3 regions of the Mycoplana sp. 10N416 genome follow, and region 1 is predicted to be linked to each of the others. Evidence: predicted binding sites of a transcription regulator. Region 1 holds the regulator's gene; each other region holds the start of a gene.
The links. The regulator LexA, encoded in region 1, represses DNA repair genes until DNA is damaged. The targets are predictions, from matches to a motif close to TGTTCNNNNTGTGTTCNG.
Positions count from the first base shown of each region.

Region 2: a site for LexA is predicted at 7,210-7,227, ahead of AC1DDS_RS21230 (DNA polymerase IV). Genes of this name have one in related genera too.
Region 3: a site for LexA is predicted at 7,308-7,325, ahead of AC1DDS_RS21670 (DUF763 domain-containing protein). Genes of this name have one in related genera too.

Region 1 is NZ_JBFTIM010000010.1:118,084-128,761, reverse strand. It holds gene AC1DDS_RS20260 (hypothetical protein) at 1-268, opposite strand, end outside; gene AC1DDS_RS20255 (ABC transporter) at 427-555, opposite strand; gene AC1DDS_RS20250 (L,D-transpeptidase) at 958-1,542, opposite strand; gene AC1DDS_RS20245 (SDR family NAD(P)-dependent oxidoreductase) at 1,744-2,502, shown strand; gene AC1DDS_RS20240 (AI-2E family transporter) at 2,629-3,666, shown strand; gene AC1DDS_RS20235 (YMGG-like glycine zipper-containing protein) at 3,940-4,197, shown strand; gene lexA (transcriptional repressor LexA) at 4,406-5,116, shown strand; gene AC1DDS_RS20225 (ComEC/Rec2 family competence protein) at 5,097-7,673, opposite strand; gene gltA (citrate synthase) at 7,945-9,234, shown strand; glycine riboswitch at 9,523-9,622, shown strand; gene gcvT (glycine cleavage system aminomethyltransferase GcvT) at 9,772-10,678, shown strand, end outside.
Region 2 is NZ_JBFTIM010000011.1:94,745-105,422, forward strand. It holds gene rnr (ribonuclease R) at 1-710, shown strand, start outside; gene AC1DDS_RS21190 (DUF983 domain-containing protein) at 821-1,276, shown strand; gene AC1DDS_RS21195 (NUDIX hydrolase) at 1,273-1,941, shown strand; gene AC1DDS_RS21200 (MFS transporter) at 1,954-3,138, shown strand; gene rpmG (50S ribosomal protein L33) at 3,240-3,407, shown strand; gene AC1DDS_RS21210 (PleD family two-component system response regulator) at 4,239-5,606, opposite strand; gene AC1DDS_RS21215 (response regulator) at 5,622-5,993, opposite strand; gene AC1DDS_RS21220 (DUF3572 domain-containing protein) at 6,136-6,432, shown strand; gene AC1DDS_RS21225 (hypothetical protein) at 6,432-7,088, shown strand; gene AC1DDS_RS21230 (DNA polymerase IV) at 7,231-8,517, shown strand; gene AC1DDS_RS21235 (L,D-transpeptidase family protein) at 8,632-9,933, shown strand; gene hutC (histidine utilization repressor) at 9,936-10,678, opposite strand, start outside.
Region 3 is NZ_JBFTIM010000012.1:58,290-68,967, reverse strand. It holds gene AC1DDS_RS21715 (sensor histidine kinase) at 1-764, opposite strand, end outside; gene AC1DDS_RS21710 (DUF982 domain-containing protein) at 2,372-2,620, opposite strand; gene AC1DDS_RS21705 (Crp/Fnr family transcriptional regulator) at 3,069-3,779, shown strand; gene AC1DDS_RS21700 (DUF6894 family protein) at 3,819-4,061, shown strand; gene AC1DDS_RS21695 (Nramp family divalent metal transporter) at 4,147-5,364, shown strand; gene AC1DDS_RS21690 (hypothetical protein) at 5,366-5,710, shown strand; gene AC1DDS_RS21685 (PRC-barrel domain-containing protein) at 5,707-6,033, shown strand; gene AC1DDS_RS21680 (hypothetical protein) at 6,544-6,876, shown strand; partial or broken gene AC1DDS_RS21675 (hypothetical protein) at 6,922-7,184, shown strand; gene AC1DDS_RS21670 (DUF763 domain-containing protein) at 7,413-8,687, shown strand; gene AC1DDS_RS21665 (DNA-3-methyladenine glycosylase) at 8,687-9,229, shown strand; gene AC1DDS_RS21660 (DUF982 domain-containing protein) at 9,536-9,790, shown strand; gene AC1DDS_RS21655 (hypothetical protein) at 9,890-10,225, shown strand; gene AC1DDS_RS21650 (low affinity iron permease family protein) at 10,239-10,601, opposite strand.

The DNA of each region.
Region 1 (10,678 bases):
GGCCCGCGACTTCGGGATTGATCATCCTGCCGGACTTGTCGGCGCGCCCGAAGATCACATAGGTGTGCCCGTAACTCAGAGCATAGCGTGAGCGGAACTCGATAAAATAGAGCTTCTCGCTGCGCTGCGTTGCCCCCTCGGGTGCCCCGGTATAGCCGCGGTAATCCGAAACGTAACGGGGTTGCGGCGGCTTGTCCTCGGATTGGCAGGATGCAAGCACAAGCGCGAGGGCGGCTATAAGCAATGCATGGCTCTTTCCCAGCGTCATAGAACACGCTCCATTTACCGGTGCCACGGTCAAGGTAGCCTAAATTTGGCTGGAAAGCACCCTCGCCTGCCATCGGCAACAGCCGTTAGCGTTTTGCCGGAGAGAGCGCACAGAAAGGGGAAGTGCCGCCAGGCACTTCCCCGATCCAAGGCTGGTTGTCACTTATATACGGGTGCCGGCTGCTCGACCGGTGGCGGGGCTTTGCCCTTGCCTTTGCCGACTGTGCCGCAGGCACTGAGACTGACAACGGAAAGTACTGCTACTGTCACGATTAGAAGTCTGCTCATCAACATGTCCTTTCCTTGGAACGGAATAGGTTTTGGAAGGCAACGCTACTACTAATAACCTCAAAAGCAACAAAGGCATAGTGCGGAATGGACACAAAGTTAATCGCTGCAAAGAGCTGACAAGATCAGATTTATCAACGAATTGTTTCAAGCCGTGATCAATGACTAGCCTGCGCGCTCTTGCAGGGTGCGATTCCGCTTCCTGCGGCGGCTCTTTGCGAAAGGACCGTCGCTTCCGATTGTTCAGTAGACCGTGTCCCCCATCAACTAGGGGCCCGTAAGGGTTTGCATGACAGCGCCAAGTCGGAATAACCGTGGCGCAAAACTGGCGGAAGGCTTGGAATTTATAGCCTGGAACACAGGAAACACATGGAGCTTGGCCTATTCCTTCCGGATGTATTGTCAAATGACCTTCACTCGCGTTCCCACGGGCGCACGGCTGTAGAGATCGACGATATCCTCATTCGTCAGGCGCACGCATCCGTTCGAGACCGCATGTCCGATCGACCACGGCTCATTTGTTCCATGCAGCCGGTACATGGTGTCCTGTTTGCCCTGGTAGAGATAGAGCGCGGCCGCTCCAAGGGGATTGTGCGGTCCGCCTTCCACGCCGCCCGCATACTGCGCCAGCCGCGGTTTGCGCCGAATCATGTCGTCTGTCGGCCTCCAGGAGGGCCATTCCGCCTTGCGACCCACGGTCGCCTCCCCCCGGAACGTCAGCCCCTCTTCGCCGACGGCAACGCCGTAGCGGATCGCACGGCCACCGCCCTCGACGAGATAAAGGTACCGTTCGAAGGTATTGACGACAATTGTGCCAGGCGCCTCGTTTCCATCATACGCGACCTGACGACGACGGTATTGGGAGGCTACGCGATAGGTCGACATGGAGGGATATCCCGCCGACCCGAAGGTCGAACTGCATCCAGAAGCCAGCAAACCCAGCCCCAGGAACACGAATCCCCGACGTGTCATGAAGTTCCTGTCCATTTGCACCTGCTAGCGATCAGACGAACCCCTGCCTTTTTTAGGCATACCATTGCGGCGCGCTCCGGCCAAGTCTCTCCCTTTGATTGAAGCCGGAAGAAAAAATGTGCCGACTAACCATGTCGGTTCCGCTTCCGACGAATCCCCTTGCGTCGAAGGGCGGCCTCTGTTCGACTGGCCGTGGCAGTCAACAGGGATGAAATAATGGCGTTTGCCTTCGACGGAAAAGTCGCGATCGTGACGGGCGCTGGTTCGGGAATAGGCGCCGCGATATCGCGACGCCTAGCCGCCGAGGGCGCCGAGGTTGTCCTTGCCGATATCGACCATGACGCCGCAGAGGGCATTGCAGCCGAGATTCGTGGTGCGCACGGAGACAAGGCCCATGCGGTCGCGGTGGACGTCACTGACGCCGAAGCGGTCAGGAGGCTGGTCGAAACGACGGTGGAAAGATGCGGCGGCTTGCATCTGGCGGTTAACAATGCCGGCATCCACGGGCCGCGGCTCCCCAGCGGGGACTATCCCATCGACGGCTGGCAGAAGGTGATGGACGTCAACCTGAACGGTGTCTTCTACGGCATGAAGCATCAGATTTCCGCCATGATGGCATCCGGTGGCGGCGCGATCGTCAACGTCTCCTCCGTGCTCGGTTGCGTCGGGCTGCCGTTCACGGTGGCCTATACCGCGGCAAAGCACGGCGTAACGGGACTGACCAAGGTCGCGGCAATCGAGTATGCCAAGTTCGGTATCCGCATCAACGCCGTCGGTCCCGGCTGGATCGAAACCCCGCTCCTGACGGAGCATCCGCAACTGGCGAGCAGCCGTCGGATGGAATCGCTGCAGCCGATGGGGCGACGAGGGCGCCCGGAGGAAGTCGCCGCACTCGTCTGCTTCTTGCTTTCGGACGAGGCGAGCTTCATCACGGGCAGCTATCATCTCGTGGACGGTGCCTATAGCGCACACTAGCGTGTCCGACGGCTGACCTGGCAGATCGAAGGGGTACTGAACGAGGTCTTGCGGTCCGCATCGGACCCCGCGTAAAGTCTTGCCGACCAAGATCGGGAACTGTGGATGGTCAAAGAACAAGGACAAATGACCGGACTGATAACCGCCGGCATACTCGTTCTTGCGCTGCTGCACGCCGCACAATCGGTCTTCGTTCCGTTCGCGTTTTCCATTCTGGTCATCGCGTTGATATGGCCGGTCCAGGCCGCCCTCCAGAAGGTGATGCCGCGGCTGCTTGCGCTGCTCATAGCGCTGACCGTGACGATCATCGCGGTGGTCTCCGTGGGGTCGTCGATTGCCTGGGGGCTGGGTGTCCTCGGGCATTGGCTGTTCCTCAACGCCGGCCGTTTTCAGACGATCTACCTCGATTGGGCCCAATGGCTGGAAGAGCATGGTGTGGCGATCGCCGGCCCGTTGGCAGAGCGGTTCAACGTCGGCACGCTCGTCGGATTGCTGCAAGGGGTCGCCGGACGCATGAACAGTTTCGCCGGTTTCACGCTGGTGATCTTCATATCCGTCATGCTCGGCCTTCTGGAAGTGGAGGACGTCAAGCGACGCCTGCTGTTGCCGAGCGTCCAACCGCACGGTGCGCGGATTCTGGCGGCGAACAGAAGGATCGGTGCCAAGCTTCGACGCTTCATGGCCGTGCGTACGTTTGCCAGTATCCTGACGGGGTTGGTCGTTTGGATATTCGCCCGGTTCGTTGGTCTTGAGTTGGCTGCGGCCTGGGGAGCGATTGCGTTCGCCCTCAATTACATTCCTTTCCTCGGGCCATTCGTGGCGACGGTCTTCCCCACCTTGTTTGCGATTGCCCAGTTCGATTCGTGGCAATCCGCAGTGTTCGTCTTCGTCGGACTGAACCTTATCCAATTTGTCATCGGCAGCTACCTGGAGCCACGGCTGACCGGTGCTTCGCTCGCGATTTCACCGTTCGCCGTGATTTTCTCCGTGTTCTTTTGGAGTTTCATGTGGGGCCTTCCGGGTGCCTTCATTGGCGTTCCCATCCTGATTTGCCTCATCGAATACGCAGCACAGGTGCCGGCGACCCGCTGGATCGCCGTGCTCCTGTCCAGTACCGTGAATGATGACGCTGTTGCCGCTTTGGACCGCCGCGACAGGACTTGAGCTGCCTGACCGGAATGGCCGCGGATACTAGCTCACCGCGGGAACTGTAACGCCGATCAACAATCGTGGTGTCAGCACAAAATCGGAAAAGCGGGCTTTTTTGCCCCGTACTTGCCGGCCGCCGATTGAGAAGAGACAGAACCAATAACCTGCCTGGGCCGCCGCGCCACGAGCGGTTGTACCTGGCCGAAAAACCGGATTACACTTGACCGTTCGTTCGGATGGACAAGATTACGAGAGGCAAGAGAATCAACGAGAGAGGAAGGAATGGACATGACCAAGATTTCCCTAGTGCTCGTTCTGGCCGGGCTCGCAGCCGTCGGCTGCACGCCAACCGAGAGGGGCGCCGGCATCGGCGCAGCCACCGGCGCCGTGATCGGCGGCGCCATCACCAATGACGTCCGCGGCGCCGCCGTCGGAGCCGCCATCGGCGGTGTTTCCGGCGCGGTCATCGGCCATGTGGCCGGACAGCCTGGTCGTTGCTACTACCGCGATCGCTACGGCCGCCGCTACGTCGCCGCGTGCCCATAACAGCCTCACCGGCCGTGTCGCAGTTGAACAGGGAAAGACCTTGTCCCTCATAAGGTCTTTCCCGGACAATGGAATTTCCCGCCGGTATCACAGCTTAGAATTTCAAACGAGCGACTGCACCTTTGATTGAAATTTGCCCCCTTGCGGAACACATATGGAACAGATAGTGTCTGTTCTGGATTTGTTTCACGATTCTGGGTGACGAGCCATGCTGACCCGCAAACAACAGGAACTGCTCCTGTTCATCCACGAGCGGATGAAGGAGACCGGCATTCCGCCGTCATTCGACGAGATGAAGGATGCGCTCGATCTCGCCTCGAAATCGGGCATTCACCGGTTGATCACCGCCCTCGAGGAGCGCGGCTTTATCCGCCGGCTGCCAAATCGGGCGCGCGCACTCGAGGTGATAAAGCTGCCCGAGGCCTATTCTCCGAGCCTGAAGGCGCGGCGTGGCTTTTCCCCGTCCGTCATCGAAGGAAGCCTTGGCAAGCCGGCGACGGCGCCCTCCCCGGCCAAGCCCGCGGCCGCGGACGGGTCGGCTTCGGTTCCGGTCATGGGGCGCATCGCCGCCGGCGTGCCGATCTCGGCAATCCAGAACAACACCCATGACATCGCGGTTCCCATGGAGATGCTCGGCGCTGGCGAGCATTATGCGCTTGAAGTCAAGGGCGACTCGATGATCGAGGCCGGGATCCTCGACGGAGATACCGTCATCATCCGCAACACCAACTCCGCCAACCCGGGAGAGATCGTCGTGGCTCTCGTCGACGACGAGGAGGCGACGCTGAAGCGTTTCCGCCGCAAGGGCGCCTCCATTGCTTTGGAAGCCGCCAATCCTGCCTACGAGACCCGCATCTTCGGCCCCGACCGGGTGAAGATTCAAGGCAAGCTCGTCGGCCTCATTCGCCGGTATCACTGACTGCGTCTTCTAAGTCGAGATATGTGTTCGTCCGCCAGTCGTACAGACGGTGCCGGCTCCAGGGGCGATGAAGCGTCGTGACAGCATTGCGGACGCTGTAACTTGCGCGGCCGGTCGGATCGACCGGCTGCGGCGTTATTTCAAGGGCGCCGGTGCGGCGCAGGCTGCGCGCCGAAACGAGTCGAGCGCCCGAACGGCAGGTTTCCATTCGAAGGTATCGTGGCACGACCACGAGATCGGCACTGTCGCAGGCAGTTCCGAGAAAGGCCGGGTCCTCGACCGCGAGGACACGCCAACCGGCCGGCGCAACACCGGCGCACCACGCCTTGCGGCGGCAAACGAATCGCTTGTCGTTGGCGGCTGTGGCGAACGCCGCACGCATGTCAGCGCGCGCACGCGCCATCGCAGCAGCGTCAAGCACCACTTCCCGTTCCGTACTTCGGCGCTGTCGTGCACCCGAGCTCGCTTCCGGTGCTGCTTGGCCGACCAAGTTCTCCGAGCGACCGATGCCCGCGCCACCTCCGCCCGCGGGCTCCCGTTGCGCGGCATCTTCATCGGTCAGGAACAATGGCGAACGATGGCTTTCGATGCGAAGGGCGCGACGCCATTGATCGTAGATGAAATCGGGCGGCTTCGACCGATTCGTGGCGGCCTCTCCCGGCGTGACGAGCGCCACCAGCCGACCGTCCTCCGATACGAGAAGCTCGGGCGGCGCATCCGAAGGACGGACGGCCACAACGGCCACGCCGAAGACGAGTGGTAAAAGGCCGATGAGCGCGAGACGGGTGCGAAGCAGACAGAGGAACCCGCCACCTGCTGCAATGAGCGCGAATGCCAGCGGGGGCAATCTGCCGGTGACTACCTCTCCGCCCCAGCCGGAAACCCAATTGGCCATGGCGATGATCCAGTCGACGCCCCGTCCCATGATCGCGAGCGGAATGCCGTCCAGCCCGAGCGGCATGAGCAGCATGGCGATGACGGCCGTCGGCATGACGATGAACGAAGTGATCGGCATCGCAAGAAGGTTTCCGGCAAGGCCATAGGCCGGGATGCGATGGAAGTGTCCGATGGAATAGACGAGCGTTGCGACCCCGCCGATCAGGGACGACAGCAGAATCCCACCGGCAAACGCAGATGCAACCGAAAGCATCCGTGATCGATCGCCGATCCACCTGTGGCGCCGCGCGGACCAGTCGCGCCAGGCAGCATAGCCCGCAACCAGACCGAGGGTTGCCGCATAGGACATCTGGAAGCCGGGACCGGTGACCGCGGAAGGCGTCACCGCCAGAATGATCAGTGCCGACAGCGCGACATTGCGCAGGCTGATGGCGGTGCGGTCGAACAGGACAGCGAACAGCATGACGACGATCATCAGCCACGAGCGGACCGCCGAAACCGCCCCGCCGGAGATCAGGATGTAAAGGGTGACCGTGATCAACCCGCCGATGGCTGCGATTTTCTTGATCGGGAACTGTTCGGCTGCGCCCGGAACCAGCGCCAGCAGCAGTCGGGCGCCGACCAGAAAAGTGCCCGCCGCAAGCACCATGTTGAGCCCTGAAATCGCCAGAACGTGCGCGAGGCCCGATTGGCGCAAGGCCTCCACCGTTTTCGGGCTGATGCCGCGCTGTTCGGCCGTGATCAAGGCGGCAGAAATTGCGCCTGCATCGCCGCCGATGCGGCCACGAATGTGTTGCGTGATAGCACTCCGCCATTCGGCCACCACTCGGCTTGCTGCACCGTATGCGGTTTCACTTCGCGCCGGCGGGTTCAACTCCGTCGCCGCCGGTTTGCCGTAAAAGTATCCGATAGCCCCGGTTCCGGCGAAATAGGCGTCGAAAGCAAAGTCGTTGAGACCCGGCAACGCCGGTCCCGACGGCGGATTCAGCCGCGCGCGTCCGACGATCCCGCTGCCGATCGGCAGCGGCGTATGGGGACTGCGCGCAAGGAGACTGACGTGGTCGGGCGGACGCCGCAATGTCGGGCCGTCGGTCGTCAGCAGCGCCACCCGGTACCGCAGGCGGCCGCGGTCATCGGCTTCGCGAGACAGCACCCTCCCCGTAATCGTCGTCGTCACCGGCTGATCCAGCATGACGGTGGAAAGCCGCCAGCTTTCGACCGCGGAGAGCGCGATTCCGAGAAGCAGCAGGAATGCCGCGCGCGTGACAAAGGACAGGAGAGTCTGGCGATGCCGCAGGACCACCGCGATCAGCCCGAATCCAAGCAGTACGATCAGCAGCGGCACCAGCGGCGGATCGCGGGCGAGCGCGTACCAGGTCCATGCCCCTGTGCCGATGAATACGGGAACGAACAGAAAGACGCTGCCATGGTCTCGCTCCCGCTCCCAGGCTGCTAACCCCGACGACAGGGCGCCAGCAAACCAGCGCTTTGCACCACCCCGCCGCCCCGCAAGCATGACCGTTCGGCCGCTCGCGATTGCGACCGGCTGGCTCGCCGTCTGCAGGTTCTGCGGGGTCCGGGCCGCGCTGGCGGCCGGGACTGCGACTTTGGTAGCGTTTCCCTCCCCCATGGCCTCCGCCCCAGCCACATCCAGCAGCATAATGCAACTTCAGATTGTGATTTGCAATTGCCAATTCGGCGCCAATGCGCCTGATCTCCGAGAAAGAATGCCCCCTCCACAATTCTCGAATCTCGCCCATAAGTTGCTTGCAACTGGCGAGGAAGAGTAGATATTGCGATGCCGGAATGTTTGTTTTTGCATTGCACAAATGCAGCCTTCGTCTTGCTTGGCACGTGAGGCAATTTGGGCTAGCAAAGCGGCACGCCCACGATCGGCACTGCCTGTGCCACACCAGCAGATGGAGATCCTCATGACGGGAAAGAGCGCGGAAGTCACTGTCAGTGACAAGAAGGTGGAGTTGCCATTGCGATCCGGATCAATCGGTCCGTCGGTGATCGACATCGGCACGCTCTACAAGCAGACCGGCACTTTCACCTATGACCCGGGCTTCACCTCGACGGCCTCGTGCGAGTCCAGAATCACCTACATCGACGGTGACGAAGGCGTTCTCCTGCATCGCGGCTATCCGATCGAGCAACTGGCGGAGCACGGCGATTTTCTGGAAGCGTGCTACCTGCTCCTCTACGGCGAGCTGCCGACCAAGGCGCAGAAGGATGACTTCGACTATCGCGTCACCCACCACACGATGGTGCACGAGCAGATGTCGAAGTTCTTCACCGGCTTCCGCCGCGACGCCCACCCGATGGCGGTGATGTGCGGCGTCGTCGGCGCGCTGTCGGCCTTCTACCACGACTCCACCGACATCACCGATCCGCACCAGCGCATGGTTGCATCGCTACGCATGATCGCCAAGATGCCGACGATCGCGGCGATGGCCTACAAGTACCACATCGGCCAGCCGTTCGTTTACCCGAAGAACGATCTCGACTACGCGTCGAACTTCCTGCGCATGTGCTTTGCCGTGCCCTGCGAGGAGTACACCGTCAACCCAGTCCTGTCGCGGGCGATGGATCGCATCTTCATTCTCCACGCCGACCATGAGCAGAACGCGTCGACGTCGACGGTACGCCTCGCCGGCTCTTCGGGAGCCAACCCGTTTGCCTGCATCGCAGCCGGCATCGCCTGCCTCTGGGGTCCGGCTCACGGCGGCGCGAACGAGGCGGCGCTGAACATGCTGGCGGAGATCGGCACGGCTGATCGCATCCCGGAATTCGTTGCCCGCGCCAAGGACAAGAACGATCCGTTCCGCCTGATGGGCTTCGGCCACCGCGTCTACAAGAACTACGACCCGCGCGCCCGCATCATGCAGAAGACGACGCACGAGGTTCTTGGCGAACTCGGCATCAAGGACGACCCGATGCTGGAAGTCGCCATGGAACTGGAGCGCATCGCGCTCACCGATGAATACTTCATCGAGAAGAAGCTGTACCCGAACATCGACTTCTATTCCGGCATCACGCTCAAGGCGCTCGGCTTCCCCACCACGATGTTCACCGTGCTGTTTGCACTGGCCCGCACCGTCGGCTGGATCGCCCAGTGGAACGAAATGATCGAGGATCCGGAGCAGCGCATCGGCCGCCCGCGCCAGCTCTACATCGGCGCCCCCAAGCGCGACTACGTGCCCGTCTCGAAGCGCTGAGGCTGACATCGATGCGGTCCGGTCAACCAGACCGGACCTTGTCCACCGGCAAACCCGTCGATGTATTTCGACGGGTTTTTGTTTGGCGTCCGCAAACGAGAATGCGGCTGCTCGCCCTCATAGCAACCGCTGGGCAGAACCAGGTGTTGGGGCGATTTTGAGAACGACAACGCAGCGACGGCTTCCATTTGCGGCACCAGAATCCGCTATGCGACAAAGGACGACAAATATTTGCTCCGCGGCGACGCAACGCTCTTGCCAAAATTGCGCCGACGCTCTTATGTGGCGATGACCTCGCTGGGAGAAACCGGCCGCCCGAAACGGGATGGCTGGTGCCGAAGGAGCAACCGCCCCGGAAACTCTCAGGCAAAAGGACCAGCAAGGTGCCGACAGGACTCTGGAGAGAGGCGTTCACACGCCCGCCGAAGGGATAACAATCTCAGGCGAAGGGACAGAGGGGGCTCACAAAAGCGGCGCACAAGCGCCGTAGGGATGAGCCGGCGTGCAGACGCACGCCAATAGACTGGAGGGCGCCTTTTGGACGGTACGTCTGAGCTAAAGAAAACCCCGTTGTACGACCTCAACGTCTCGCTTGGTGCCCGCATGGTGCCATATGCGGGCTACGAGATGCCGGTGCAGTTTCCCGCAGGCGTCATGAAGGAACACCTTCACACGCGCACTGCCGCAGGGCTTTTCGACGTCTCCCACATGGGACAGATCATCATTCGCGCTCGTTCCGGCAACAATGCCGACGCGGCGCGCGCGCTGGAGGCGCTCGTGCCGGTGGATGTGCTCGGCATTGCCGAAGGCCGTCAGCGCTATGCCCTTTTCACCAACGACACCGGCGGCATCCTCGACGATCTGATGATCACCAATCGTGGCGATCATCTGTTCCTCGTCGCCAACGCCGCGTGCAAGGACGCCGATTTCGCACATTTGCAAAAGCATCTGGGGTCAACCTGCGAAGTCACGATGCTGACCGACCGGGCCCTGGTTGCCCTGCAGGGACCCCGGGCCGAAACGGTGCTCGCCGAATTCTGGGCGGACATCACCGAAATGCGCTTCATGGACGTGCGCAGCTGCGACCTTCACGACGCCGAATGCATCGTCTCCCGTTCCGGCTATACGGGCGAGGACGGCTTCGAGATTTCCATTCCGGCTGCGCAGGCCGAAATGGTCTGCCGTCGCCTGCTCGATCACCCGGACGTCCAGCCGATCGGCCTCGGCGCCCGCGACTCGCTGCGCCTCGAGGCTGGCCTCTGTCTCTACGGCAACGACATCGACACTGCGACGACACCGGCTGAGGCCGGGCTCGGATGGGCAATCCAGAAGGTGCGCCGCCGGGGTGGCGATCGTGCCGGCGGTTTTCCGGGGGCCGATGTCATCCTGGATCAGCTCGAAAAAGGTACCGCCCGGCGCCGCGTCGGCCTGAAGGTCGACGGCA
Region 2 (10,678 bases), on a different contig from region 1:
TCAACGGCATCCTCAAGAAGGCCGCCGAGAAGCCATACGAGCAGATGGTCAGCGAAATGGTGCTGCGCTCCCAGAGCCAGGCCATCTACAGCCCGGAGAACATCGGCCATTTCGGCCTGAACCTGATGAAGTACGCGCACTTCACCTCGCCGATCCGCCGCTACGCCGACCTGATCGTACACCGGGCCCTGGTCGCCTCTCTGAAGCTCGGTGAAGGGGGACTGACGACCGGTGAAGAGGGGGCGCTGGACGACATCGCCGCGGAGATCTCGACCTTCGAGCGCCGCGCCATGGCGGCGGAGCGCGACACGGTGGACCGGCTGATCGCCCATCATCTCGCCGGCCGCATCGGCGAGGAATTCGACGGCCGGGTGTCGGGGGTCACGAAGGCGGGACTATTTGTCACTCTCCCCGCCTATGGCGCCGACGGCTTCGTGCCTGTATCTACACTCGGCCGTGATTATTATCTGTTCGACGAGGCGCACCAGGCGCTGACGGGAGAAAAGACCGGCCTTGGCTATCGATTGGGGGATGAGGTACAGGTCCGGCTCGCAGAGGCCGTGCCGCTTGCCGGAGCCCTGCGGTTCGACATGTTGAGCGAGGGGCGCAAGATGCCGACCGGCACACGCTCCTTCCACAAGGCGGGTCGGCGCGAACGCGCCGGCTCACGGCGCCAGCCCGGTACGCGCCCGCCGCGCGGCAGACGTTAGAAGACACGGCGTCCACGGCGACGCGCATCTAAGACTTGAAGCCACGCCGACCGCGACCGAAAGTTGGCAGGCGCTAGGCCGGCAAGTGGCGCCGGCAGAAGGACATGGATATGCAGGCGACGTTTCAACAGACGAAAATTGGTCCGGACGCTTCGGGATACGACCGTCCGGTCGGCCGGGCGATCAAACGCGGCCTGCTTAACCGCTGCCCGTCCTGCGGTGAAGGACGCCTGTTCAGGGCGTTTCTCAAGCCGGTCGACGACTGTTCGGTCTGCGGCGAGGAGATGCTGCACCATCGCGCCGACGACCTGCCGCCCTATATCGTGATCACCATCGTCGGTCATATCGTTGTCGCTGGCTACATGATGACCGACCTCATCTTTCCGTTCCCCACCTGGGTGCACCTTGCGATCTGGGCTCCCCTGACACTCCTGGGGGCGCTAGGGCTCATGCAGCCGGTCAAGGGCGGCGTGATCGGCCTGCAGTGGGCACTCAAGATGCACGGGTTCGGCGGCGAGGCCGACAAGCTTGGGGACGGCGTTACGCTTCACGACCCGGCCGCATGACGAAACCTGCCCCCCTGCGGCCGGTGGATGCCGCCTCTGTCCTCCTGATCGACCGATCGCAGGACCGGTTTCGCGTTTTGGTGGGCAAGCGCAGCAGCAAGCACGTCTTCATGCCTGATGTCTACGTCTTTCCAGGCGGTCGCCGTGACCGCCACGATTCGCGCACGCCCGTCAGCGCGCCGCTGCATCCCGCCGCTATCGAACGGCTGGCCTTGCACACACCGGCGCGCACGAGGCAGGCGACGCTGCACGGGCTCGGCGTTGCGGCCCTGCGCGAACTTCACGAAGAGGCCGGATTGACCATCGGCAATCACGTCTCCGGCAAACCGGGCGCGTTGCCGTTTCTCCCCGATCTCTCGGCTCTGCGCTTCTTCGCCCGCGCGATCACCCCGCCGGGCCAGTCGCGTCGGTTCGACACGCGTTTCTTCGCCCTGTTCACCGATGAAGCCGAGATCGACCCGACGGCAGCAGCGGACAGTCACGAACTCCTGGATCTACGCTGGATCGACATATTCGAGCAGTTAGATGTCGATATGCACATGATCACCATCCAGGTGCTCGAAGAACTGAAGCGGTGCCTGCAGGAGGACCCGTCCCTGCCGTTCGGGACACACGTGGCTTTCTTTCGGAACCATCGCGGGCAGGTTGTCCGCAATACGCTTTAAGGCCATGTGCTGATGTCAAAATCGCAGTCCGGCAAAAAGACCCCGGTGGACAGCATTCACTGGCGGTCGCTCTTCGCTGCGATCGCAGCGATTTCGGCCGTCGGAATTGCGATCGGCCTCGGCCTGCCGCTGCTCAGCATCATCATGGAAAAGCGCGGCATTCCCTCGACGCTGATCGGCCTGAATTCCGCGATGGCGGGCATCGCTTCGATGCTCGCAGCCCCCTTCACCACGCAGATCGCGCATCGGTACGGCACATCGACCACAATGGTGACGGCGATCGTCCTGGCCGCCGCCAGTTCACTCGGCTTTTACTTCATCCAGAATTTCTGGCTGTGGTTTCCGCTGCGCCTGGTGTTTCACGGCGCGATCACGATGATCTTCATCCTGTCGGAGTTCTGGATCAACGCCGCCGCCCCGCCGCGCCGGCGCGGGCTGGTGCTGGGCATCTACGCGACCGTGCTCTCGCTGGGCTTCGCCGCTGGCCCGCTCCTGTTCTCCCTGCTCGGCAGCGACGGGCCCCGCCCCTTCGCCGTCGGTGCCTTTGTAATCCTGCTTGCGGCCGTCCCCATTCTGATCGCCCGCAAGGAAAGCCCGACCATCGAGGAAAAGCCTGAACTGCATTTTCTGCGCTACGTCTTCCTCGTGCCCACGGCCACGGCTGCGGTGTTCATCTTTGGCGCGGTCGAAGTCGGAGGCCTGTCGCTGTTTCCGATCTATGCGACGCGCATCGGCTTCAGCGAATCGCAGGCGGCCCTGCTCCTCACCGTCATGGGAATCGGCAACTTCATCTTCCAGATCCCGCTCGGCATGCTCTCCGACCGGATGAAGGACCGGCGCAGCCTGTTGTCGATCATGGCACTGATCGGCCTGATCGGCGCTGCGTCACTGCCGCTCCTGGCGGAAAACTGGCTGTTGATGGCGACGGTGCTGCTGTTCTGGGGCGGCTGCGTGGCCGGTCTCTATACCGTCGGCCTCAGCCATCTCGGATCCCGCCTCCACGGCGCCGACCTTGCAGCCGCCAACGCTGCCTTCATCTTCTGCTATGCTGTGGGCACCGTCGCCGGACCGCAGGCGATCGGCGCGGCCATCGATATGGCCGGCGCGAACGGCTTTGCATGGGCAATCGTGTTCTTCTTCGGACTCTATGTCGCACTTTCCCTTGCCCGCATGGCAATGCGGCCAAAACGGGCTTGACTTTTCGGGCGCGATTTGTAGTTTCGCGCCACATTTAGAGTTCAACGCCGTGGAACCGGACTGGTCGTCCACGGCTTCGTTTTTGTAAAGGCAGGACGACCATGGCCAAGGCTACCACCATCAAGATCAAGCTGCTGTCGACGGCCGACACCGGCACTTTCTACGTCACGACGAAGAACAGCCGCACGATGACGGAAAAGATGACCAAGACGAAGTATGACCCGGTCGTGCGCAAGCACGTCGAGTTCAAGGAAACCAAGATCAAGTAAGCTTGATTTCTTCGGTCCTTAAAAGGGCGCCCGCGCAAGCGGCGCGCCCTTTTTCATGTCCGGCACTCCACCCGACAAGCACCGGACACCACCGCCTTGCAAGCGATCTCGGCACAAAGTCTTTCAATGGAGGATGGTGAAAACCACGACGCCGCCTCCTTTCGGAAGCGGCGTCAAATGGGGGCCGGCTGAGGAAGACCACGGCACGAGGATTCCGCTTATGTCGTCACCAGCCGGCCGACCCCACGACCCAGGAGATGCGGCGGACCTAGCATCATGGGGTAACGTAACCGGTAAGGAGCTCTTACGCTCGCCTTTAAGGAGAGGATTGCGCGGAATTGAAAAAAAATCAACGAAATCTTAGGCGCCGCCGACGCGCCGCCAGCAGCCATGGTTAATTCGTTTGCCTACACCACAGGGAATCAGGCGAAGAAAACGTTATGATTTACAACAATATTTATCGGCGAAATCAACAACCCCCAGATGCATATCGCCGGTACTATATGCCCTGACGCCGGGTAACCCCATCCACCCCGCATTCAGAAGACGTTGAATACATTAACAAACCTAAACAGTATTATAAATTACTAAAAGTAGCCAGGACGGAAAAATTTCGGCGCTCCCTACAACACATGGGTTAGCAACCGCCGCCGGCTTGCTGCCCCTCGGAAACTTGACCCGTGATCAGGTTTCGCCAAGGAAAGCTGTGGAAAACAAATTCTGCAGGGAGACTGTGTTTTATTTGCCACGCAACGCACCGTGCGATTCGATCGGTGAAACGACTGTGCGGGCAAAAGGGCACCGGCGAAGGCCGGCCAGGGATATGAGTTGCTACGCGGCGGCGGCCACAACGCGGTTGCGGCCGCTTCGCTTGGCTTCGTAGAGCGCCTTGTCCGCACGCTTCATCAGCGCGTCGGGCCCATCACCATCCGAAAGAAGCGACGCGATACCAAGCGAAGCCGTCACTTGCAGGGCGGCTGCGACGCCTGGTACCGAGAAGGGTTCCTGTTCGATCGTCATCCGCAGCCGCTCTGCGACCGCTGTTGCCGTCTCAGCCGAGGTATCCGGCATGACAAGCACAAATTCCTCTCCGCCGTAACGGCATGCGAGATCAGCGCCGCGCACGGCGGTCCGCAACCGGTTTGCGAACTCGCGCAGGACCGCATCGCCGACATCATGGCCGTACGTGTCATTGATGAGCTTGAAGCGGTCGATGTCGGTGATGCAGACGGACATCTTGCGACCACGCGCCATCGAGCGGTCCACCAGCAGCTTCAAGTGGCTGTCGAGATAGCGGCGATTGTGCAATCCGGTCAGGCCGTCGATGACCGCGAGCTCGATCGACTGGGTCACGCTGGAGCGAAGCCGGTCGTTGTAGCGCTTCCTGCGGATCTGGGTCAGGCTGCGGGCCAAAAGCTCATTCGGCTCGATCGGGCGCATCAGGTAGTCCGTCACGCCAAGATCGAGCGCGCGAACCACCATGTCGTCATTGTCCTGTTCGGAGATCAGCAGGATCGGCAGGTAGCGCGTGCGCTCCAGCGACCGCAATTGCGAACACAGCCGCAGGGGATCGTACTCGGTGAAATTGGCGTTGACGATGACGAGCTCGAATGGATTTTCCGCAGCCTCGAACAAGGCCGCCTGCGGATCGGACATGCAGGTGACGTCGGCAATCGGCCGGAGCGCGCGGACGATCCGCTCCTGCGAGCTGCCGCGGCCGTCCACGAGCAGGACCGAGCCGGGTTCGTCGCCGAGGGCAGAAACAAGCCCCGCCTCCACGCCAATCGCGTGAGCGGCCGCCGCCCGCCCCCTCAGTTCGTCGGTCAAGGTCTTCAGCCGCACCAGGCTCTTCACCCGCGACATCAGCTGCAGGTCGTTCACCGGCTTGGTCAGGAAGTCGTCGGCACCGGCCTTGAGCCCCCTCACCCGGTCCGAAGGCTGGTCGAGCGCCGTGACCATCACGACGGGGATATGCGCCGTGCGCGGATTGTCCTTGAGACGCTCGCACACCTCGAACCCGTCGATGCCCGGCATCATCACGTCGAGAAGGATGAGGTCGACTTGGGTTCGTTCGCAGATCGCAAGCGCATCGTAGCCGTTTGCCGCCGTCAGCACGTCGAAGTATTCGGCCAGAAGCCGTGCCTCCAGCAGCTTGACGTTGGCGGGAATGTCATCGACGACGAGGATGCGTGCTGTCATCGTCCCGTCCCCGCCTCAGGCGTCGCCCAGATAAGTCTTGATCGTTTCGATGAACTTCGGCACCGAAATCGGCTTGGAGACGTAGGCCTCGCATCCCCCCTGGCGGATTCGCTCCTCGTCGCCCTTCATCGCGAAGGCCGTGACGGCGATCACGGGGATGACGTGCAGTTCATCGTCCTCCTTCAGCCACTTCGTCACCTCGAGGCCGGAGACCTCCGGCAACTGGATGTCCATGAGAATCAGATCGGGGCGGTAGCGGCGGGCGAGATCGAGGGCTTCCATGCCATTTCTGGTCTGGATCGTCGTATAACCGGACGCCTCGATGAGGTCCCGGAAGAGCTTCATGTTAAGCTCGTTGTCCTCGACTATCATCACCTGTTTCGGCATTACACGTCCTTGCCCCTCACTCCAGCTTTGCAACGCCCCCAAGAGAGATATAAGTTGCCGCAATGCCGAATTCACCCAGCACGATCCTTGCGAAGATAGCGGCATTTGGTTGACCAAAAGGTAACTTTTCCGGGAAATTGCCATGCAAAGCCAAAAAGATACATCGGTCCAGGCCGCCGAATCGACGGCGATCGCGGTCCTCGCCTGGCTGGCCGGCGAGCCGGAACTTTTGTCCCGCTTCCTGGCCTTGACCGGTGTCGACCCCTCGGCTGTACGCGCCGCGGCAACCAACCGCGGTTTCCTTGCCGGGCTTGTCGACTTTCTCATGGGCCATGAGCCGACATTGATGGCTTTCTGCGAAGCGACCGGGACGAAACCGGAGCAAGTGGTGCGCGCGCACGCCAGCCTCAGCGGTGGCAGCCACGACGGCGGCTGGTGATGGCCGGGGCCCCGTTCATGCTCGACCACGTTCGCCTTGGCGACAGGCCGCTGCTCGTCTGCGATATCGATGAGGTCGTGCTCGAATACCTTTCGCCGTTCGGCGCCTTCCTGCGGAGCCACGGCCACGATCTGCTGCCACGCTCCTTCCGGCTGCACGGCAACATCATCGACAGCGCAACCGGCGAGGCCACCCTCGATGCGGTCGTCGATGCGCTGCAGGAGGATTTTTTCGCCACCCAAGAGGCCTGGCAGACGCCAGCCGCCCTTGCCGTCGAAACCGTTCAGTCCCTTGGCCGCGATGCCGACGTCGTGTTCCTGACCGCCATGCCGCCCCGCCATGTCGCGGCGCGCCGGCGTCTGCTCGACCGCATCGGCCTCGCCTTTCCCATGGTGGCGACGGAGGAGGCGAAAGGCCCGGTCGTCCACGCCCTGCATGGCGCCCGAAACCTGCCGCTCGCCTTCATCGACGACATCCACTTCAATCATCTGTCCGTCCAGCAAAGCGCACCCGAGGCGCTGCTCGTGCAGTTGATGGCCAACGAGGCGTTCCGCGCGATGGCACCCGACCCGGGCGCGAACGTCCTGCGCGCCACCGACTGGAGCCACGCGGCGCGGCTGATCCGCAGCCACTTCGCAAAACCGGCAGGCGGGTGATGCGAGTGCCGGGCCGCGCCGGCGAGGTTACGAACGGAAATAGCCGCGACTGCCCTCATGCAATGCTGTGGGTTCAAGCGCGGGCTCTTGAGACTCATCAACCAGGACGCTAATCTGCGAATGTTCAACCTTTGTTCTCGACATGCAGCAAGCTGAGACGCGTCATCCTGGTTTTTGTCGCGATTGCCTCGCCGGGCAACCGCCAACGCAACGCCGTTGCCAAAAGTGCGGCAGCCCCCGCCTCGTCTATCATGACGAGCTCTACGCCCTGACGCTCGCCCACATCGATTGCGACGCCTTCTATGCCTCGATCGAGAAGCGGGACAATCCCGAGCTTGTCGACAAGCCGGTGATCATCGGCGGCGGTAAACGCGGCGTCGTCTCCACCGCCTGCTACGTCGCCCGCATCCACGGCGTGCGGTCGGCGATGCCGATGTTCAAGGCGCTGGAAGCGTGCCCGCAGGCAGTCGTGATCAAGCCGGACATGGAAAAGTATGTTCGTGTCGGCCGCCAGGTCAGGACGCTGATGCAGGAACTGACGCCACTCGTGCAGCCGTTATCGATCGACGAGGCCTTTCTCGAACTCAAGGGCACCGAGCGGCTGCACCACGATCCGCCGGCCCGCGTGCTCGCCCGCTTCGCCCAGCGAGTGGAACGCGAGATCGGCATCACGATCTCGATCGGTCTGTCCTACTGCAAATTCCTCGCCAAGGTCGCATCCGACCTGCAAAAGCCGCGTGGCTTCTCCGTCATCGGCCGGACCGAGGCGATCGAGTTCCTGCGAGCGAAATCCGTTCGCCTGATCTGGGGCGTCGGCAAGGCGTTCGCCGAGACGCTGGAACGCGACGGCATCCGCGAGATCGGTCAACTCCAGACGATCGAGGAAAACGAGTTGATGCGGCGCTACGGCATCATGGGCAAGCGGCTCTACCACCTCTCGCGCGGGCAGGACGACCGGGAGGTCCACCTGAACGACGCGGCCAAGAGCGTTTCTTCCGAAACAACCTTCTTCGACGACATCTCCGCCCAGGACGATCTCGTCACTCACCTGCGCCGGCTGAGCGAACAGGTGGCGGTCCGCCTGCGCAAGGCCGACATCGCCGGTCACACGGTCGTCCTGAAACTCAAGACCGCCGACTTCAAGAGCCGCACGCGCAACCGCAAGCTCGAAGACCCGACGATGCTCGCCGACCGGATCTTCCGCATCGGCATGGAATTACTGAAGAAGGAAGTCGACGGCACCAAGTTTCGCCTGATCGGCATCGGCGTCACCGACCTCTGCGATCCGCAGCGCGCCGACCCGCCCGATCTCGTCGACCCGGCCGCCAGCCGGCGCGCCGCAGCGGAAGCGGCGATGAACTCCTTGCGCGACAAGTTCGGCAAGACGAGCGTGGAAACGGGTTACACCTTCGGCAAGGACCGCCGGTAACGATACGCGGCAGTTTTGCTTGCGCGGCGGCGACAATCGGCAATCATATAGGCTTCCTTAAAGGTGAGGCGGTAGCCTCGGCATATCCCCAGTATCGCGTAAGGGACGGGACTCATGCTTTTGCGCCTCGCCACCGGGATCGGACTTCTCGCCCTGACAGCCACCACCGCGCTCGCCGCAGCGATCGAAGGGCCACTGCAGATCATCGTCTCGAGAGACCAGCAGACGCTGAAGGTCTATGACGGCGACAGGATGGTGGCGAGCACGAGCATCTCCAGCGGCATGCCAGGGTTTACCACGCCGACGGGCATCTTCTCGATTCTGGAGAAGAAATCGATGCATTACTCCAACATCTATGACGAGGCGCCGATGCCTTTCATGCAGCGGCTGACCTGGTCGGGCATCGCCTTGCATGCATCGGATCATGTCCCCGATTACCCTGCCTCTCATGGCTGCGTCCGCATACCCGGCAAGTTCGCAAGGGAGCTCTTCAGGATGACTCGCCTCGGCGGCCATGTTCTGGTTGCCGGCCGCGAGGTCGAACCCCGGCCGATCGAGCATCCGGCGCTGGCCCTGCTCAGTTCAGCACACCATTCCTCCGACACGGCGCTGCTGTCGGGTGTGACGCTGCGAGCGGCAATACCGGAGACCTCGACCGACGTCGTCCCCATCGCCATCGGCGAGCCCACCACCACAGAAAGCATCGCGCGCACACCGCCGGCGGAGCGGGTGCGCATCCTCCTGACACGCCGGACCGGAAGCGACACGCTCAAGGACGTGCAGGAAATGCTGAACGGGCTCGGCTACGATGCAGGCGTGCCGGACGGGAAGCATGGCGCACTGACGATCGCTGCGATCCGCGCCTTCCAGGCGGCCGAGGGGCTGGCCGTCGACGGGACCTTCACGCCGGTCTTGGCCGAAGCGGTTTTCCGAAAGGCGGGCCGCGACCTGCCTCCGAACGGCAAGCTCTTCGTACGCAGCAACTTCGATCCGATTCTGGAAGGCAATATCACCATCATCGAGCCGCAAATCGAACTCGGAACGCACTTCCTGCTCGCCCGCGGGGTCGACGGCGGGGACGTCGACTGGCTCGGGGTGACGATGGACAACGACCTGCCCTACGGCGTGCGCAGCAGCCTCGGCATCAAGGATCCAGGCATCATTGAAGTGTCGACCGCAGAGGATCCAATCGTGAGCGCTCTGGACCGTGTTGCCATCCCTGCGGAGTTGCGCCAGCAGATCGCAGCACTCGTCGGCGTCGGCGCGTCGATCACCATATCGGATGCCGGCTACGAGGCGGAAACTGGAAGGGGGACGGATTTCATCACACTGACCAATGCCAACGGCTTCCGCTCGCCGTTCGCCCCTTCGACCACGCCGCGGAAGAAGGAATCATCGGTTCTGACGATCGAGTGAGCTCACCCCTTCGGATGCGTCGGCGCGAATTCGGCGACAAGTTCGTGGCTTTCGCCGGGATAGGTCAAATGAACATGGGTGAGATAGCTGCCACCGCTCCAGGTGCGGCGTTCGATCACCAGGCAGGCGGCCCCAGGGGCGATGCGCAGCAAGTCGGCGACACGTTGTTCGGCGGCAACGGCACGGATCCGATGCTCGGCAGCGCTCCACGGCACCTGTCCAAGCAGCCACTGGCCGGCGGACGCTGTGTCGAAGGCCTCCTCTGCCGCCTCCGGCACGGCCTGCAGATTAATGATACGCTCCTCGAGGCAGAAGGGCCGCGCGCCCGCATGGTGGAGCGCTGAAAGCTCTATGAGCTTTGCCCCCGCCGGCAGGTCCAGCAGCTTCCGGTCGCCAACCTTTGCCGCGCGCTCCAAACGCGCCAGCCTTTCATAGCGGTACGGCAGACCGAGCGAGCGCACCTCCGCCTCGATGTCGTGGATCTCCAGGACCGCCGACTGGGCGTGGGGCTGCGTGACAAAACTTCCGGACTTGCGGCGTCGCTCGATCAGCCCGCGCTTGACGAGTTCGGTGATGGCCTTGTTGACCGTCATGCGCGAGCAACCGTAGTGCTCGGTCAGCTCGTGTTCGAAGGGGATACGGAAACCCGGCGGCCATTCACCCGATAGGATCTTGCCTTCCACCTCCTCGAGGATGCGCCGATGTAACGACGGCTCCCGGGGCACAGGCACATTGATGTCATCCA
Region 3 (10,678 bases), on a different contig from region 1:
GTGGAGAGCGCACCATATTTAACCGCGTTGGTCGCGAGTTCGTGCAGGATCAGGCTCAGAGACATGATTTGCCCCGAGGTCACCTTCACAACCGGCCCCGCCGCGATCTGAACTGCGGACCCCCTCTCGGAGTATGGCTCGAGCGTTTGCTCGACGACCTCCCGAAGGTCGATTTCGCCGCTGTCGGAGAAGGCCGCATCATGTGCCTCCATCAGCGCATTGAACCGGCCGAGGAAAGCATCGCGATATTCCACCCCAGAGCGGTTGTCGGCGGTGGTCTGACGTGCCATGGCCTGAACCAGCGCGAGCAGGTTCTTCATCCGATGCCGCAACTCGCCTAGCAATATATCTTTCTCCGCTTCGCGTTGACGTCGCGCTGTGGCATCCACGATGGTTAGGAGCAAGGTTCGGGTGTTGTTGTCGGGGTGGAATAGCTGGTGAGCACTGACGAGCATCGTCCTTCGGCCGACGTTCGGAAAGGCATGCTCCACTTCGTAGTCCACAACGGCTTTGCTTTTGGGAATGACCTCTTCAAGCAAGAGGCGCAGATCAGGAATGTCCCATTGCCGATTGCCCAGATCGTACAAATGTTGCCCGATCGTTTCATCGCGTTCCACCTTGAAGGTCGCGTAGAAAGCTCGATTGGCGGACTGGATGCACAGGTTTTGATCCAGTACCAGCAACGGATCGGGAACTGTGTCGACAATGGATTGTGCCCGGACATGGCCGTTCCGCAAAAGGCGATAGAGATCATCAACATCCATCAGCGCACCCTCACGCACAACTTTACACAGAATTCTATTACTGCGGGGTTGGGTTCGCAAATTCACTTTTTCGGATGGAGGGAGCGCACCGCTCATTACATCCCCTGCGAGCATTGGCCACCCTAGCACCTGGGAGCAATGTCGTTGGCGGCGCCAGTTCGTTTGGGCCGAATTCGGCGAGTTTTACAGCTAAGCCATTGCCGGAGAAGCAAGGTGGCTAGCTTCCCAAGCTGAACGTCAACTTACTTCGCGGGCATCCTTCTCGGCTCGAAGTTTGAATTCGAACTCAATCACGGGCAGAAACCTCAGCTTTTGACGTGTAGGGGCCTCCAGGAGTACTCTATCTATGCCTGCCGGGGCGGGCTCGCTGATCGGTGATCGGGTTTGGGAGGCCGGTCGCGCTTGTTCCGACAGGCGCCCGAGTCAGCTCAATGCCTAGCCGCCCTCCAGCGCCTTGCACGAGCCTCTCCCAGCGCATCCTGGAGAGCAACATCTACTGACGGATAATGTGCTCTTCTGCTAGTGCGATATGGTGCTCGGCCATCTCCATGTCGATAATAAAGGTGCAGAACATGGTGGAGAACCGACCTTAGTATCGGACCGGCGGCTTTCCGGGATGGTGCAGACTGGCCGATTTGCGGGCTGCTCTCTCGCGAACTACGGCATAGGGATTCAGCTTCTCGGCTTGCTTGTGCGGCGTCCGCGAACATGGCGGATTGTCCGTGCTGTACCCTCCCGCTCGAGCGTAAATCCGCATCAACATCTTGGTGTCCATGGTGCTCGCGCTCCTTTGTGCGCGATAAAACCGGAACGGCAAGATGGCAGCAAAGTTCCTGGGGGCGAGCGAGGCTGGGGCAAGAGCACTTCGAATTGCCGTAACTAGTAATGCCTTCTCAACATGACCTCAGCCCGGCTGAGGACTTCTTCATACGAGACGCGGTCCACCCTGGTTGTGCCCTGCAGCCTTCCGACCCTCGGGAAGGGCTTTCCGGTTACGCAACAACAGTGGCTGTAGCATTAACTTACTTGTGGGGACCCTAACCGGCATATCAACGCCATAACTCCCACCGTTCCCGGTCCCGGTAGCTTCGCCAAGAACCGTTTTGCCGTTGACGCCTATGAGACTCTGCGAGGACAGGAGGGCAACTCCCCGATCAAATGCAGAACAATGAACGGATCGTGGTGGCCCGAACGGTAGAGGCGAACGACCTGCCTGGCCAAAGCCCGCGCTTCCTGGCTAGTAGGCGGGAGTTCGGGGTTCTGGTTGGCCAGGTGGAATATCCCTCGCATCACGCTGATATCCTCGGCAGAAAAAGCTCCCACGTGGCTCCAGGCGTCGTCCTTGACGGCAAACCTGTGTTTGGCAGCTGCAGTAGCGCATTGGGCAAGCAAGTGCCGTAAGACCAATCCATGCTGATAGAGTTTCGTAGTATAGAAGGTGAGCCAGCGTACATTGTTTTGATTGGAAACAAACCACGGCTCGGCAGAGATCGATTGCACGGTGCTACGGATTGCTTGTTCTCTGTCGTTTCGCTGCGTGACAGTAGCGGGGAGTGTCCTAATGCTCATCTGCGCCCTCATAGATCCTGGATTGCCGGAGGAGATAATCATTTCCTGCGTATGGGAAGCTCGGAAGCTTCCGCAGCGCGAATAAAGGCTTCTCTCGCTTCAATTCGGGGCGTAACGCGGGCAAACACAGCATCGCAAATACGCTTTGCCTCTGCATAGGCGCTGCCACGTGAGCCAGGCCAGCTATCGAGCCATTCGGCGGCGTCACGTGTGCTCCGAATTCGTCGGAATTGGCCTGGCCCTCCCAGCTCAACTTCTACAAACTTAGTCCAGTAGTACGGGTCCATGCTCCACTCCTGTTGCTGCAGCGCGATCGGTCGCGCTCCTCCGCTACAGTCATGCCGGAGCGTCAAAGTCGCCTGGTGAAAATGCTAGCCTGCGGGGCAGAATCTCGATCTCTCGGGCTTCCGCTACTGTTCAGACCGTAGCTTCCAGGGAGCCATGCGCGTTCTGAGGGCTTATACTTCTCACGTTTTGAGGCCGATCCCTCAATTAGTCTGCCAGCGTACACGCTCCCTCATCAACTGGGTTCGTGCACGATTGTCGCCAGCAATACCTCCAGCCGCCTGGCGGCTCGCGTTTTCCTGTTCGCAAGCACTTCGCTCCTGCGTCTGCGGAACATAGTGCCTTCGCTGCGGTTGGGGCATGTTGCGACTAATCAGCTTTCGACCGAACCTGAACGTCACCGCGGATGATCCGCGAAAGCCCTAGTCCCGATAGAAAGGGGCCGCGGAGATGCCAAATCAGGACTTCCTGCGGAGTAAACTACTTGCTCTGCTTCCGACCGCCGACTTCGAGCAGATCGCGCCAGATTTGAGGCAAATTGAACTACGTCGCGGGGCGACACTTGCGACAGCTGGCGAGCGGATGAAACATGTCTATTTTTTAACGTCGGGCATTGGTGCTGTCGTCGTCAGCACTCCCGAAGGACACAAAGCTGAAGCGGGCTTGTTTGGCTGGGACGGCTATGTTCCGACTTCTGCTGTGACTGGAGTGGAGATCAGTCCGCACGATGTGAACGTTCAGGTGGCGGGCGATGCCGCGGTAATGAAATACGACGCCTTTTGCGGCTGGATGAAGCGAAACAGAAGCTTTTCAAGAGTTATGGTCCGTTCCATCGAGTGCTTCTCTGTGCAATTGGCCCATACCGCTGTCTCGAACGCTGTCCATGACGTCAACGAGAGATTGGCTCGGTGGCTGCTGATGTGCCACGATCGCATGCCGACAAATGAAATTGCTTTAACCCATGAGTTCATTTCGATTATGCTCGCAGTTCGGCGGCCGAGCGTCACAACCTCTCTCCACGTGCTGGAGGGGAACGGCTTTATCAGCGCTGAGCGCGGGTTTATTACGATCCGGAATCGAGCGGCTCTAGAGGAGTTCGCCCATGATGCCTATGGAAAGCCAGAGCAGGAGTACCACCGCCTGATGCTGAACCTCTTCTGAAGGAATCAGTGCCTGGCAGCTGGTCGCATTCGGTGGAAGATGCGTTATTTTTTCAATATTCGACAGACGGACGGTGTCATACTCGATGAGGAAGGCGGAGAGTTTGCCGATCTCTACGAAGCTCACACGAGCGCACTCGCCGCCGTACGCGAGTTGGCGGCAGCCAAAATAAAGTCTGGCCAAGCCATTCCTGACCAGCACATGGAGGTTCGAGACGAAGACAACGCGTCGCGGGTGAAGCTCTCTTTTCATGAGGTGGTGCAGGCACTGCTTAAACGTTGAGGGTTCGAACTGGTGTGAATCTCGCCCGCTGCAAAGCCATCCGTCTCGGACCCTAGAACGATATTGATCCTGCGTCGGAGATGCCATGAAGAAATTGCTCGAGATTTCGCTTGGAATCGTGACCAGCGTCGGTGGTTTTTTGGAGACAGGGTCGATTGCGACCTCCGCCCAGGCCGGGGCGGCCTACGGCTTCGCACTCATCTGGGCCGTTGTCCTCGGAACGGGATGTCTGATCGTTCTCGTGGAGATGTCCGGACGGTTCGCCATCGCTAGTCACTATACGATCGCTGATGGCATCCGGGACCGCTTCGGCTCCAATCTTTTTATCCTCATCTTCGTTGTGATTTCCATCGTGAATCTGATGGTGCTCGCCGCCGAAATCGGCGGTGTGGCGCTCGGCCTTCAGTTTCTGACCGGGTGGAGCTTTCAATGGTGGGCGTTGCCTGTCGCCTTCGCCGTCTGGCTGCTTTTGTGGCGCGGCACATTCGGAACGATCGAAAAGGGAGTATCGGCGCTCGGGCTAATCTCACTCTCGTTCGTCATCGCCATGTGCGTCATGGGGCCGCCGTGGCGCGAAGTGGCCAGGGGCGCACTACCGTCTCTACCCGACAAGAACGGAGCGCATTACGCCTTCATCACAGTCAGCATCCTCGGAGCGACGATCTCCAACTATCTGTTCTTCTTCTATTCGTCCGGGGCCATCGAAGAAAAGTGGGACAAATCGTATTTTGGAATCAACAGGATCACCGCGACGCTCGGCATGGCGTTTGGGGGCGCGCTCTCCGTCGCCATCATCGTCCTGGCTGCCATGGTCTACCCGCCCCGCGGCATCGAGGACATCGAAAGCTACGAACAGATCGCGATGATCCTGACCCCGGCCCTCGGCACCTGGGGCATCTACATCTTTTCCCTCTCGCTTCTGATCACCTGTTTTGGCGCGGCCCTGGAGCTGAGCCTCGCCCAAGCCTATATCACCGCCCAGGGGTTTGGCTGGAACTGGTCCGAGGACGCAAAACCGAAAACCGATCCCGCCTTCAGCCTCGTCTACACGGTCGCCATCGTTATCGCCGTCATCCCCATTGCCGCCGGTCTCGATCCCCTGCGGGTCACCATCTTTTCCATGGCGGTCACCGCCATAAGCCTTCCTCTCGGCGTCATACCGTTTCTGTTCCTGATGAACGATAGGGCGTTCGTTGGCGACCATACCAATGGCTGGATAGGCAACGCAGTCGTCCTGTTCATCATTGGCCTGGCCTTCGTTCTCGCGATCGTCACCGTACCGCTGCAAGTTTGGGGAGGCTGACGTGCACCTGGTGCGAGACGTTCTCGACAAGCAGCTCGTCGACAAGGCAAGGGTTCGCGTCGGAAGGGTCGACGGCATCGTTCTGCGCCTCGACGAGTTCGGGCGGCCGAAGGTTGAAGCGGTCGAGCTCGGCACCTCGACGGTGGCCAGGCGGCTACTGATCGGCGTCGGCCTTCGCACACTCGCCCGCGGGCGGGGCGGCGGATATCGGCTCGCCTGGTCTCACGTCGCCGACGTCGGCGTCGACATAACCGTCGATGTCGAGCGCTGGGAACTGCCGTTGGAGCGTTGGCAGCAATGGCTTCGTCGACGCGTTCTGCGCTGGATTCCGGGCGGGCTGTCATGAGCGAGCTGTTTCTCCAGGATTTGCTGGGCGCACGGGTGTTAGGGCCGGACAATGCAGTGGTTGGACGCATCGAGGAAGTCGTCGCGGAGGCGCAGGGCGGCGAACTCCTCATCGTCGAATATCACGTCGGGAGCTTTGCGCTTCTTGAGAGCCTGGCTTCGTCTTCACTCGCTCGCGCCGTCCTCGGAGCTGTCGGCCTGCGCTCAGGTGAGGGACTGGCTGTTCCCTGGGAGCAACTCGATCTTTCTAACGCAGATTCACCGAAATTGCTTTGTGACCCGCGGCGACTGGAGCCGCCTCGTCGCTCGTCTACAATCGGCTAGAATGGTCTTGATGATTAGTCCCAGCAGTTTTGTCCCGGGCGACAAAAGCCTCGTAGGATCTAAGGTGGTCTGATTCGACCTCAGCGACCTGGCAAAACCTGCGATGTCCGCTTGCGGCGCTCAGCGGACTGTCAACATTCAGGAAATCGCAAAGGCGACCTGAATGCCGGCCTTGGCGGCGTGTTTCGGTCGTGGCTACTTCAGCGAACCGGTGGGGACCGACCAAAACGGGCATCCTCCCCCGCGCGCCGCCAAGCAGATCGTTGCCCGAGCCGTTGTACCGCTTCCACCGAGCAGAACGTCGAGGGCGGCCTGGCCCCAGATCGCGTCGTTGCTTCCCCCGCCATAATACCGTCGTGACCCTTGCCACCGTCGAGCCGGTCGTTGCCACAGCGCAGCGCGCTGGCCGGTTTTGTTTTTTTAAGTCCGCACCGGTCGAGCGCGCCCAGCCGTTCATCCGAGGTTCAGGCCTGGTAGTTCAAGATGCAAGCCTAAGAGGATGCGTCGATGATGAAGCAGCTATTGTCCTCACTTGCAGCCGGAGTGCTGGCTGCATCTTTCGCCCTACCGCTAAACGCCGCGCCAACCTTCGTGCCGAAAGCAGAGCAAGTGCGGACCGGCGATGTCGAGCAGGTCAGACACCGAAGCCATCGTCATTGGTATGGTGATCGTTACTGGAACCACCGCTACGCCGGTCCCTGCGGTTACTACCGCAGGTGTTACAATCGCTATCCCGGGTATTACCGCTATCCGGGCTATTACGGCTATCGCTATCCCGGCTATTACGGCTATCGTGATCCCTATTATCGCCGGTCAGGCGTGACAATCTATTTTGAGTTCTAGCCGGCACACTCGGCACACGCCCCGCTGAGTGACCCTGGCCGCACCGAGACGTTCGAGACCGTCATGAATGGCGAGACGACGATCGAGCGGCCCGTTCCTGGAGAGGTCATCTGGCGAGACGACGTCGGCGTCACATGCCGGCGCTGGAACTGGAGGCAGGGAACGCGCACCCGATTGGAGGCTGCCGCCGCGCATGTGGTCCTGTTAAAGAGCCTTGAGACAATGCCTGACGACGCACTTGGAGAGCGTCGGATATGCTGGTGGAAGGGCTCAAGATGCTGATGCCTGGTTGCTCGGTGTCAGCTTAAAGGATTGCCGTCTAATGGACGAGTTTGTGCGTTTTCCGATACAACGACGCAGCGGCAGCACGTCGTCATATCGCAGCCCTCATGTGCTTTGCCTATTGTCTCCATCATGGTCCAGGCTTAATCACGAACAAAGGTAGAACGGGATTGAGGACGGTGACATGAAGGCATCCGAAACTCCATGCCGCCCCTTTGACGCCGGACGGTGCGAGCAGCAACAGGCTTGATGAGTTGACGAGACGAGCAGGCAGCGCTGATCTGCCATTGCATGGCGGCAGGGTCCCAAGGTGGCTTGGGGACCGAATGACCCGCTTAGGCGCGGTCATCACCCAGGCGATCGTCCATCATTACGGGCGCGACGAATATCTGCGCAGGCTGGCCAATCCGTTCTGGTTTCAATCCTTCGGTGCGGTGATGGGGATGGACTGGCATTCGTCCGGTATCACCACCAGCGTCATCGGCGCGCTGAAGCGAGGTTTATCGCCGCTTTCCGGGGAACTGGGAATTCATGTCTGTGGTGGCCGCGGTGCTCAATCGCGAAAGACGCCGCAAGAGCTCATATCGATCGGCGACCGCGTAGGCCTTGACGGAGTTCAGCTTTCCACCACCAGTCGGCTCGTCGCTAAGGTGGATAGTGCGGCGGTCCAGGACGGATTCGATCTCTACTTGCACGGATTCGTTGTCGCGAATGACGGCAAATGGGTTGTCGTCCAACAAGGAATGAATGGCGAGAAGCGCCAGGCGCGGCGATATCATTGGCTGTCCGAAGGACTGACCAGTTTCCTGGATTCACCGCATGCTGCCATCGAGGGCAAAAGCCAGGGACAGATTGTCAATTTGGCTGACGCACGCGCCAACCTGTCCCGCAAAGGACAACTCGACTTGCTCGCGTCGCTGGGACCGGACAGAATCGTTCGCGAACTTGCGTTGTTGGAGAGAGAACCGCCCAACACTGCAGAGGGGCAAGAGCAGTTCGAACTGCCGCATCTAGTAATGCCTTCTCACCATGACGTCCGCCCGGCTGACGTTAACATGCGTCGTCTTCATGGCAATCTGGCCGCCGCCGCCGATCGGGGTCCGGTGGATTTCGAGAATCTTCTGCTAACGCCAGGTGTCGGAGCAAGAACCGTGCAGGCACTGGCGATGGTGGCGGAAGTCGTCCATGGCGCTCCCTATCGTTTCTCCGACCCTGCCCGATTTTCGCTCGCGCATGGGGGGAAAGATCGCCATCCATTTCCTGTCCCGCTGAAAGTCTACGACGAGACGATCGGCGTCATGAAATCTGCCGTACAGAAGGCCAGGCTGGGGCTGGGCGAGGAACTGCAAGCGTTGAAGCGGCTGGACGACCAGAGTCGGCGGCTCGAGCGGTACGTGACGGGCCCCGACCTAAAGGAAATCGTGGCCGGAGAATTCCAACGATCCAGTCAGTTCGGTGGCCGAAGCGTGTTCGGCTGGGAACCAGATTCTGCGTCAGAAGACCAAATCCAAAATGGATATCAACGCTGATGCATGCGGACTTCTTCCTACGAGACGCGGTCGCGGTTGCTGCCGATCTTCTTGGTGCCCACCTGCTGGTCGACGGTGTCGGTGGCATGATCGTCGAAACCGAAGCCTATCGACAGGACGACGAGGCATCTCACAGCTATCGGGGGCAAACGCGTGCCAACGCACCTATGTTTGGTGAGCCAGCCCGAGCCTACGTTTATCGGTCTTATGGACTGCACTGGTGCCTGAATTTTGTCTGCGAGACGGGTAGCGCGGTCCTGGTTCGTGCGCTCGAGCCAACGCATGGGGTCGATGCGATGATGGCGCGACGCGGGACGGATGACCCATACAAGCTATGCGCGGGGCCTGGAAATGTTTGCAAAGCGCTCAGCGTGACTGGCGAAATGAATGGACTTCCAATTCACGAACCACCCTTTTTGCTGGCGCTTCCCATAATTCCACCCCCGGTGGCAAGGGGCACTCGGATTGGGATCACAAAAGCGGTTGAGCGACCTTGGCGATTTGCGGTGCAAGGCTCGCGCTACCTAAGCAAGCACATTTGACGTCCCAGGGTCGGCTCTCTTTCGCTACTTCTCGCGTTCAATCGGATCGAGATCGCTTCTCCTTCGAGGAGCGATCCGAACCGTCCCGTCTTAGGCCACTTTAATAAAGGCAGTCTCAAGCTGCGAGAACGCCCTGGCAAGGCGACCGAGGTGGGTTTCAGGACGAGCGCGGCACCTCTTCCCGCGCACTAGGACGGTAGGTCGGGGCGGCCCGGCTTTTTTGTTGTCTAGATCTTTCCGGTTCCGGAACAGCGGTCGCGCATGTGCGTTTTCGCTAAAATTCTGGAGCTTGAAGGAAAGCGCGACATGCCTCTGAAGTTGGATTGGCCGAAGGGTGGTGCGATCGACCTGAAGGGGGCCGGCGGCTTTGCAGTAGTCCGCAGCACGCACGAAGCGGCCGTCTATCTAACCAATTGCTGGCCGATCGTGAAAGGGCCTGCCTTCAATCGGGCATTGGATTTAGTCGGCAGAAACTTCGATGAGGAGATAGACGACGAAACCGTGCGCGTGGCGTTTGTGGCCGCAGCCGAGGAGGCGGAAGTTTCGGTTCAACTTCATTGAAGCAAGGAGCGGCTTGCAGACGCCCTTAACTGGAGGCACGGCGATGACGGCTGACACGTTATACGCGGACCAAAAGCCCAAGGAGATTAACAGCACCGCGTGGGCAATTATCACAGCCGAGACCGCTGCACGAAAGGAGAAGACGCAAAAACTCCGCGCCCTCCGTTTGGCGCACCCCGTGCCTGGATCACCGAAAAAGAAGCCGGGAAAATGAGCGGGCGGGGGTTAATGATGCTGAAGAGGCCGCAGCTGCGCGCTTATTTGATTTCAGCCCAGGCGCCCGAAGTTCTGGAAATTCTAGCGGATTATGGGTCGGCCGTCGCCTCCCTCAATGCCTACCGGGTCGATCCCAGTAAATCGCACCTCGCGCAGGAATACGCTACACTCTGCCTGGAGCTTGAAGAGGAGATCCAGAAGCGGCTCCTTGAGCCCTGAACCCTTGGCCGCTTCAGCCTTCGCCAATCGGCATGCCGTTCGGCTTTCTTGGATTTCCAGGGGTCGGCTCTGGCCTGTCCTTCAGCGCTTCGGAGATGTCGATCGGCTCGACGTCCTGACCCGATTCCATCTGTTGCGCCCTATCGGCGAGCGCACTGCTGAGATTGCGGAGTTCCTTTTCCTCCAACCGCTCGACACCGACGAAACAGTTTTCCGCAGCTTTGCTGGTCAGGATCAGCTCGTCCAACTTTGCCTGCACGGCCTTGCCATCGCGATTCTGTGTATTCTGCAGCACGAAAGGCGTCAAGCGGATCCCTGCGGTGATCGCGGCATCGCGCCAGATGTCTAACCAATCGATGTGGGCACCCCTCGTCATCTGGGCATTGTACCCCAAGAAGACTCAGCCCTGTTAGTGGGGCGCCCATCAACCGACGGAGGCACGTTGCCCGTGCC